Regions from separate parts of the Lysinibacillus sp. NPDC097231 genome, predicted to be linked through region 1. Evidence: a T-box and tRNA genes for the amino acid it is inferred to sense, from the RefSeq annotation. Region 1 holds a T-box; the other holds one or more tRNA genes.
What was found. A T-box is a leader RNA that pairs with one kind of tRNA and senses whether it is charged. The one in region 1 lies ahead of ACIQXF_RS05935 (valine--tRNA ligase), so its partner is inferred to be a tRNA-Val.
Positions count from the first base shown of each region.

Region 2: it has a tRNA-Val gene. The T-box ahead of ACIQXF_RS05935 (valine--tRNA ligase) is inferred to sense a tRNA for this amino acid. The anticodon was not compared.

Region 1 covers NZ_JBIWDH010000006.1:45,142-49,408, reverse strand. The annotation lists gene ACIQXF_RS05945 (SRPBCC family protein) at 1-194, shown strand, start outside; gene ACIQXF_RS05940 (valyl-tRNA synthetase) at 630-1,307, shown strand; T-box leader at 1,585-1,869, shown strand; gene ACIQXF_RS05935 (valine--tRNA ligase) at 2,007-4,267, shown strand, end outside.
Region 2 covers NZ_JBIWDH010000042.1:7,780-12,046, forward strand. The annotation lists gene ACIQXF_RS19930 (ABC transporter substrate-binding protein) at 1-834, shown strand, start outside; gene ACIQXF_RS19935 (ABC transporter ATP-binding protein) at 863-1,654, shown strand; tRNA gene ACIQXF_RS19940 (tRNA-Glu) at 2,039-2,113, shown strand; tRNA gene ACIQXF_RS19945 (tRNA-Val) at 2,188-2,263, shown strand; tRNA gene ACIQXF_RS19950 (tRNA-Tyr) at 2,278-2,361, shown strand; tRNA gene ACIQXF_RS19955 (tRNA-Gln) at 2,378-2,452, shown strand; tRNA gene ACIQXF_RS19960 (tRNA-Lys) at 2,466-2,538, shown strand; gene rocF (arginase) at 2,713-3,618, shown strand; gene sigW (RNA polymerase sigma factor SigW) at 3,751-4,267, shown strand, end outside.

The DNA.
Region 1 (4,267 bases):
ATTTCTCAGGGAATGGGTATTTTTTAGCAGAAAGTATTGATGCAGAAAATACAAAAATGACAGGCTTCTTAGAAGTAATAGCTGGAGGATTAGCTGGACCTGTTTTAAATCCAATCTTTAAGCCAATCGTACCAAAAGCAACACAAATGCTAACAGATCGTGTGGCAAATAGAATTAAATTGGTCAATGTATAATTAAATTACAGCAATAAAATGGCATGCTAGGAGTTTTTCTAGTATGCCATTTTTTATCCCGCATTAACTTCTTTCAGCAAATGTTTTATGCGCGAAAGCATAGCGGCAGCGCAGATACAGAAGTATCCCACCTCAACATCAGCGAAAGCAAAGAAACTAAGTGGGAAATTAACTGCCTGTAACTCCCCGATTGGAGAAGACAAATAATCGATAGATGATAAAGAAAACCCCTACTGTTGAAGAACTTATGTAAAAAGAATAATCTTGTGTGAACTTTGTACATCTAAGTGGCAGTAAAATGTTAGCTATAAAGGAGGCTCGAGTGAAATTTTTTTATTATTTGTGTTCTTCATTAAACTAACTTATTGCATACTAACTTCCCGTTATTCATATGATGCAAGGGGAGGGATTATTATCGAACACAAAACTTGGAATATGCGTGAAACTTTCTGTTTTCCTGGTTATGGCTGCCCAACAGAAATAGCAGCTGTACAAATTAAGCCTCAGTGGCAAACGACGCAGTTAGAAGATTCACTAAGATTAACAGGTATTTATCATATCACAGCACATGTTCGCTTTGATTTTCAAGACATTCAAGCACATCTGGATAATGAAGAATTAGTAAGAATTGATGCCCTTGATATTCAAGGGGATACTGGTTATTTTGAATATGCTGTTCCTTTAAATGTCGATTTACCAATAGATTCAGCTGTTGAGGATTTAATGGTAAAAGATATTCGTCCTACACTTACAAATCAGATGTGTCAACTCGAATGGGCAGTAACGAGTATTTTTAATGAGCCTGAACCTGCCTTTGAAAAGGCGCGGGTTTTAGAAGAAAAGCCTGCAGTTTTCGCAGCTTCAACACAAGAAGAAAAATCTACAGCTGTAGCATTTTCAGCTCATGGAGAAAAGTCAGCAGCTGTAGTTGCTTCAACACAACGAGAAAAACCTGCGCCTGTTGAGCAAAAAATAGTATTAAAAGAATCATCAAGTCATATTGTGGTCCGTGAGTCTAGCTCGTGGTATGAAGCCCCATCAATGATCTGGAATTTAACGGAGGACTATACGCCGTTAAAGGTTCGTATTTCAAATGACATCATTCAAAAGTAAATAGCATAGAAGTAGAAGGAGTAATAAAATGATGAAATCGCCAGATGTTGGAATAATTATGACACGTACAACTTGAAAAACACAGATTGGCACAATAATCGTTCTACAATAAAAACGAAATTGTCGTAACCATGGTGGTAAAAGCCAAGGACTATACTTACGTCGTCGCATTTGGATATTCACTTCCTTTTCTATTTACTTTGTAGTGATTACTAAAAAATGACTAAATCACTTGAAAAATTGCATGTTTTTGCGGTACAATGTGGAAAGTCGAATATTAGATGCTATGACAGGGAAGAGTAAATTATTTGTACATTTTAAGAGAGGAAACGGTAGCTGAAAAGTTTCTATCTGTACTTAATTGAATGTAGCCCTCGAGCAGCTTTAGTGAACTAACAGTAGTTAAAGCCGGTTAAACACCGTTACCGAATTGAGAGCCAGTAGTTAAAGGCTTAAGCAGTACACACCGTTTCCTTATGAAATGTTTGTATCCATGACTGCTCAACTTGCCTCTGCTGGAATTAAAGGTGGTACCGCGAACTTAAACTCCTTCGTCCTTTTAGACGTTAGGAGTTTTTTTATTTTCATTCAATCCTCTGTGATTCACTCAATGTAAGACATGAATACAGAGTGATTGGGACAATTTCACAACGGTAAAATAAATATTTGCCAAAATTAAAAGACACAGGAGGAGTCAAAATGACAGAAAACATTTCAATGCCTACAAAATATGATCCTCAATCCATTGAAGCAGGCCGTTATGAATGGTGGTTACAAGGGAAATATTTCGAGGCACAGCCTAAAAGTAATAAGAAACCTTATTCTATCGTTATCCCACCACCGAACGTAACAGGTAAATTACATCTTGGCCATGCTTGGGATACAACATTGCAAGATATTTTAACTCGTATGAAGCGCATGCAAGGTTATGATGCACTTTGGTTACCAGGAATGGACCATGCAGGTATTGCAACACAAGCCAAAGTTGAGGCAAAGCTGCGTGAGGATAATATTACACGTTATGATTTAGGACGTGAAAAATTCCTCGAAAAAACTTGGGAATGGAAAGAAGAGTATGCTGGTCATATTCGTGATCAATGGGCGAAGCTTGGTCTTGGTTTAGATTATTCTCGTGAACGCTTCACTCTTGATGAAGGTCTTTCAGATGCAGTTAAAACTGTTTTCGTTGATTTATATGAAAAAGGCTTAATCTATCGTGGCGAACGCATTATTAACTGGGACCCTGCAGCAAAAACAGCATTATCAGATATCGAAGTTATTTATAAAGATGTTCAAGGTGCCTTCTACCACATGAAATATCCATTAGCTGATGGCTCAGGCCATGTGGAAGTTGCCACAACACGTCCTGAAACAATGCTTGGTGACTCTGGGGTAGCAGTTCATCCGAAAGACGAACGCTATCAACACTTAATCGGTAAAACAGTAATATTACCAATTGTTGGACGCGAAATACCTATCGTAGCAGATGATTACGTAGATATGGAATTTGGTACTGGGGTTGTAAAAATGACACCAGCGCATGATCCGAACGACTTTGAAGTTGGTAACCGTCATAACCTAGAACGAATCCTTGTGATGCATGAAGATGGTACAATGAACGAGCTTGCTGGCAAATATAACGGTATGGATCGTTTTGAATGCCGTAAGCAAATTGTAGCTGATTTACAAGAAGCAGGCGTGCTTATTCGTATTGAAGAGCATATGCATTCAGTAGGTCACTCTGAACGTACTGGTGCTGTTGTAGAACCGTACCTTTCTGCACAATGGTTTGTTAAAATGCAACCACTTGCAGATGCTTCATTAGAGCTTCAAAAAGACGGAGAAGGGAAAGTAAACTTCGTACCATCTCGTTTTGAAAACACATATTCTCGCTGGATGGAAAATATTCGTGACTGGTGTATCTCTCGTCAACTATGGTGGGGCCATCAAATCCCAGCTTGGTATCACAATGAAACAGGTGAAGTTTACGTAGGAAAAGAAGCGCCAGCAGATGCAGAAAATTGGACGCAAGATGAAGACGTATTAGATACATGGTTCTCTTCAGCACTATGGCCATTTTCTACAATGGGTTGGCCAGATGAAACAAATGAAGAATATCAACGTTACTACCCTACAAGCACACTTGTAACTGGCTATGATATTATTTTCTTCTGGGTATCTCGAATGATTTTCCAAGGTCTTGAATTTACAGGTCAACGCCCATTCAAAGATGTTTTAATTCACGGTTTAGTACGTGATGGTGAAGGACGTAAGATGAGTAAATCGCTTGGAAATGGCGTAGACCCAATGGATGTTATTGAGAAATATGGTGCTGACTCGTTACGATATTTCTTAGCTACTGGATCATCACCTGGTCAAGATTTACGTTATACAACTGAAAAAGTAGAAGCAGTATGGAACTTTGCTAATAAAATTTGGAATGCATCTCGTTTCGCTTTAATGAACATGGAAGGTTTGACATTTGATGAAATCGATTTAACTGGTGAAAAATCAGTTGCTGATAAATGGATTCTAACTCGCTTAAATGAAACAATTGAGCGTGTAACATCTCTTGGAGAGCGCTACGAATTTGGTGAGGTTGGTCGCGAACTCTATAACTTTATTTGGGATGACTTCTGTTCTTGGTATATTGAAATGGCTAAATTACCTTTATACGGTGAAAATGAAGCTGCTAAGAAAACAACTCGTTCTATTTTAGCTTACGTATTAGATCAAACAATGCGTCTATTACATCCATTCATGCCGTTCATCACAGAAGAAATTTGGCAGCATTTACCTCATGAAGGTGAATCCATTACGGTGGCAACATGGCCGACTGTACGTGCGGAACTTCATTTTGCAGAGGAAGCGGATAATATGAAGCTCCTAATGGATATTATACGTTCAGTGCGTAATATTCGTGCGGAAGTTAATACACCAATGAGCAAAAAAGTACCGCT
Region 2 (4,267 bases), on a different contig from region 1:
GATGAATTCCCATTCGTCTCAGGTTCATTGTCGGAGAACTTAAAAGATACAAAGGAATCGCCATATAACTTCTTAGTGGCAGCTTCGTACTCTGACCAAGGTCGTGCATTATTAAAATGGATCAAAGAAAATCATAAAGGCGGCGAGCCAACAGTAGCATTACTTTACAATGATACAGCGTTTGGCCGTTCTCCAGTTGAAGATATGAAAGCGTACGCAAAAGAAATCGGTGTTAAGGTTGTGGACGAGCAAGTAATCGACGTAAAAGCAACAGAAGCACAATCACAACTATTAAATATGAAAAAGAAAAACCCAGACTATGCAATCATTCAGCAAACTTGGGCAGCAACTTCTACAATTTTACGTGACGCAAAAACATTGGGAATCGATACACAATTCATGGGTCTTAACTGGACTACAGGTGAAGGCCTATTCGATAATGTAGATGCGGCAACTGCTGAAGGATATATGGGCGTACTGATTAACTCTATGCCAGGTGATGATGTGCCAGGGATGGCTGAAATAGAAGAATACTTAAAAGGCAAAGGCAAAAAAGACGAAGACATCAACCAAAAATTCGTACAAGGTTGGGTAACAGCGAAAATTATGGTTGAAGGTATTAAGAAAGCAGCTGAATTAAACCCAGATGGTGACATTAAAGGTGCTCAAATCCGTGAAGGTATGGAGTCTTTAACAGATCTAGACTTAGGCGGTGTAGCAGCAAATGTATCATACTCAGCTGACAACCATGCAGGTACAAAAGAAATTCGTATTGGTGTTGTAAAAGACGGCAAATGGGAAGCAATTACAGATTACATTAGTTTCGAAGATTAATTTTCTGTAATAGAAAGGAGGGACTTACATGCTTCAGGTAAATAATTTAGAGGCTGTTTATCAGAAAATTATCCTAGCATTAAAAGGAATGTCCCTTCATGTACCCGAAGGAAAAATTGTTGCGCTTCTTGGTAGTAATGGAGCGGGTAAGTCCACAACTTTAAAAGCTATTTCAGGTCTCCTCTCGGGTGATGGAGGAAAAATTACAGATGGTACGATTGAGTTTCAAGGTGAGGTCATCAATGGTATTATGCCAGATGTCCTTGTCAAAAAGGGAATTTTCTTAAGTATGGAAGGGCGTCGTGTTTTCAAAGACTTAACCGTAGAAGAAAATTTGATTGCAGGGGCCTATACGCGAAAAGATCGTGGTAATATTAAGGCTGATATTGAAAAGATATACGGCTATTTCCCGAAGCTAAAAATGCTCCAATCACGTAAAGCGGGTTATTTATCGGGCGGTGAACAGCAAATGTTGGCGATTGGTCGTGGCTTGATGGCTAAACCTAAACTATTATTACTCGATGAGCCGTCTTTAGGGATTGCGCCGCTGTTAGTACAAGAAATCTTCCAAAACATTAAAAAGATTAATGAAGAAGAGGGTATGTCTATTCTAGTAGTTGAGCAAAATGCCAATGTTGCATTATCGATTGCACATTACGGCTATATTATGGAAAATGGCCGCGTAGTGATGCAAGGGGATGCAGCTAGCCTATTATCCGATAATGAAATTAGTGAGCATTATTTAGGAATAGGTAAAGAAGGTAGTAAAGATTATAAAGAAGCAAAATCATATAAACGACGCCAACGTATCGTTTGGTAAAAATAGTAGCTGCTACAGTAATTCGTAGCAGCTTTTTTAGGTAATTATTGATTTTTAAATAAGTACTCGATTGGATAGTTTAGTTTACATACATTTGAGCGGTTTTTAGTGTTATTTACTTGTTTAACCTAATTTATTCCGATAAAAGTGAGGTTGTTTTAAATCTACTCACTCTCAATCAATCTACAACTACAATTATAATAAGTAGAAACTACATTTAAATTGATTGTAGATAAATAATTGAGAAGATGGTAGGATAAAGATAGATTTTTAAGCGTTTTTATAAGCAAATATTTAGTTTTAAAAAATATTAAAAAGTACTTGCTAAGTATAAAAAATGATGTTATTATAAATATTGTCTTATTGAGAAGTATTTAACATGTTGGCCCCTTGGTCAAGTGGTTAAGACACCGCCCTTTCACGGCGGTAACACGGGTTCGAATCCCGTAGGGGTCACCACTTTATAAGCTTTGTAGTAATGCAGAAGGCTTGAAAAGAAAATAAACTGTGAAGAATTTAACACCTGTTTCTATGGAGGATTAGCTCAGCTGGGAGAGCATCTGCCTTACAAGCAGAGGGTCGGCGGTTCGAGCCCGTCATCCTCCACCATAATGTGTTATTTCGGAGGGGTAGCGAAGTGGCTAAACGCGGCGGACTGTAAATCCGCTCCTTAGGGTTCGGCGGTTCGAATCCGTCCCCCTCCACCAGTTTTTTATAAATGATTGGGGTATAGCCAAGCGGTAAGGCAACGGATTTTGATTCCGTCATGCCTAGGTTCGAATCCTAGTACCCCAGCCATTTTTTCTTTTATGAGCCATTAGCTCAGTTGGTAGAGCATCTGACTTTTAATCAGAGGGTCGAAGGTTCGAGTCCTTCATGGCTCACTTTTTTATAGAATAAAACATATTCAAAAGTGTTACATTAACTACAGATACTAATCTCTTGCTGAAAACAGCAGGAGATTTTTTTGTTGTATGAATATACGGAAAATTGTCGAGTTGAGCCAAGTTGCATATAGGATTTACAATAGTCTTACAATTCAAAGGGGGTATAAAAAGATGAATAAACTAAATATTTCTATTATTGGTGTGCCAACAGATTATGGACAAACGCGTAGAGGCGTTGATATGGGACCAAGTGCTATCCGCTACGCAGGTGTAGTGGAACGATTAGAGGCAATTGGCCATGTGGTAAACGATCAAGGGGATATTCGTGTTAGGCAAAAACAGGAAGGCGCTATTGTTGATGAAAAATTACTAAATTTAGAGGAAGTAGTCGATGTAAGCACATCATTAGCAAACAGTGTACATGAAGCTATAGAGCAGAAGAAGTTTCCACTTGTATTTGGTGGTGATCATAGTATTGCTATTGGTACACTTGCGGGCCTTGGTGAGCATTATAAAAACTTAGGTGTTATTTGGTTCGATGCACATGCTGATTTAAATACACCGGAAACGACACCATCTGGAAATATCCATGGTATGCCATTAGCTGTTAGCATTGGATTAGGTCATGAACGATTAGTACAAATTCGAAATTATGCCCCAAAAATTAAGCCTGAGAACGTTATCATTATTGGTGCACGTTCTGTAGATCCAGGCGAACGTGAGTTAATTCGTCAGCAAGGGATCAAGGTATATACAATGCACGAGGTAGATCGACTTGGTATGTCGCGTGTAATGGAAGATGCTCTTGCCCATTTAAGAGAGCGTAACGTGGATGGTCTACACCTATCACTTGATTTAGATGGATTAGATCCGCTTTATACTCCAGGGGTTGGAACACCTGTACCTGGTGGTATTACGTATAGAGAAAGCCATTTAGCAATGGAAATGCTACAGGAATCAGGTATGCTAACTTCTGCTGAATTTGTAGAGGTTAACCCGATTTTAGATGAAAAGAATGCAACAGCAAATGTTGCTGTTGCATTAATGGGTTCTTTACTTGGAGAAACGTTAGTTTAAAGAAAATTGACGAAAAATTTCCTTTCACCACAATGTCTAAAAATCTTTTGCTATAATTGAACTAAAATGAAACTTTTCTTATTAATGGCACGTAGAGTATAAGACAGTTGTAAAGGTGGAGAAGTCAACACAATGGATGCGTTAGTAAATAAGAAAATAAAACAAGTGCTTAAAGGCGATCAAAACGCATTTGCCGATATTGTGAGTCTCTATCAGCACAAACTGTACCAAGTATGCTATAGGATGTTAGGGAACAAACAAGAATCTGAGGATATTGCACAAGAAGCGTTTGTTCGTGCCTATATGAATTTGCATACTTTTGATCAGAAAAGAAAATTTTCAACTTGGCTTTATCGCATAGCCACAAACCTCTGCATAGACCGTATCCGGAAGAAAAAGCCGGATTACTATTTAGATGCGGAAGTAGCGGGTACAGAAGGGCTTGATATGTATTCGCAAATCGCAGCAGATGACCAGCTACCAGAGGAACAGATAGAGCAAATGGAGCTGCAGGATCGCATTCAATATGAGATTGGACGTTTGCCGGATAAATACCGTTCAGTTATAGTATTGAAATATATTGAGGAGTTATCGTTACAGGAAATTAGTGAGATTTTAGATATGCCTCTTGGAACGGTGAAAACGAGAA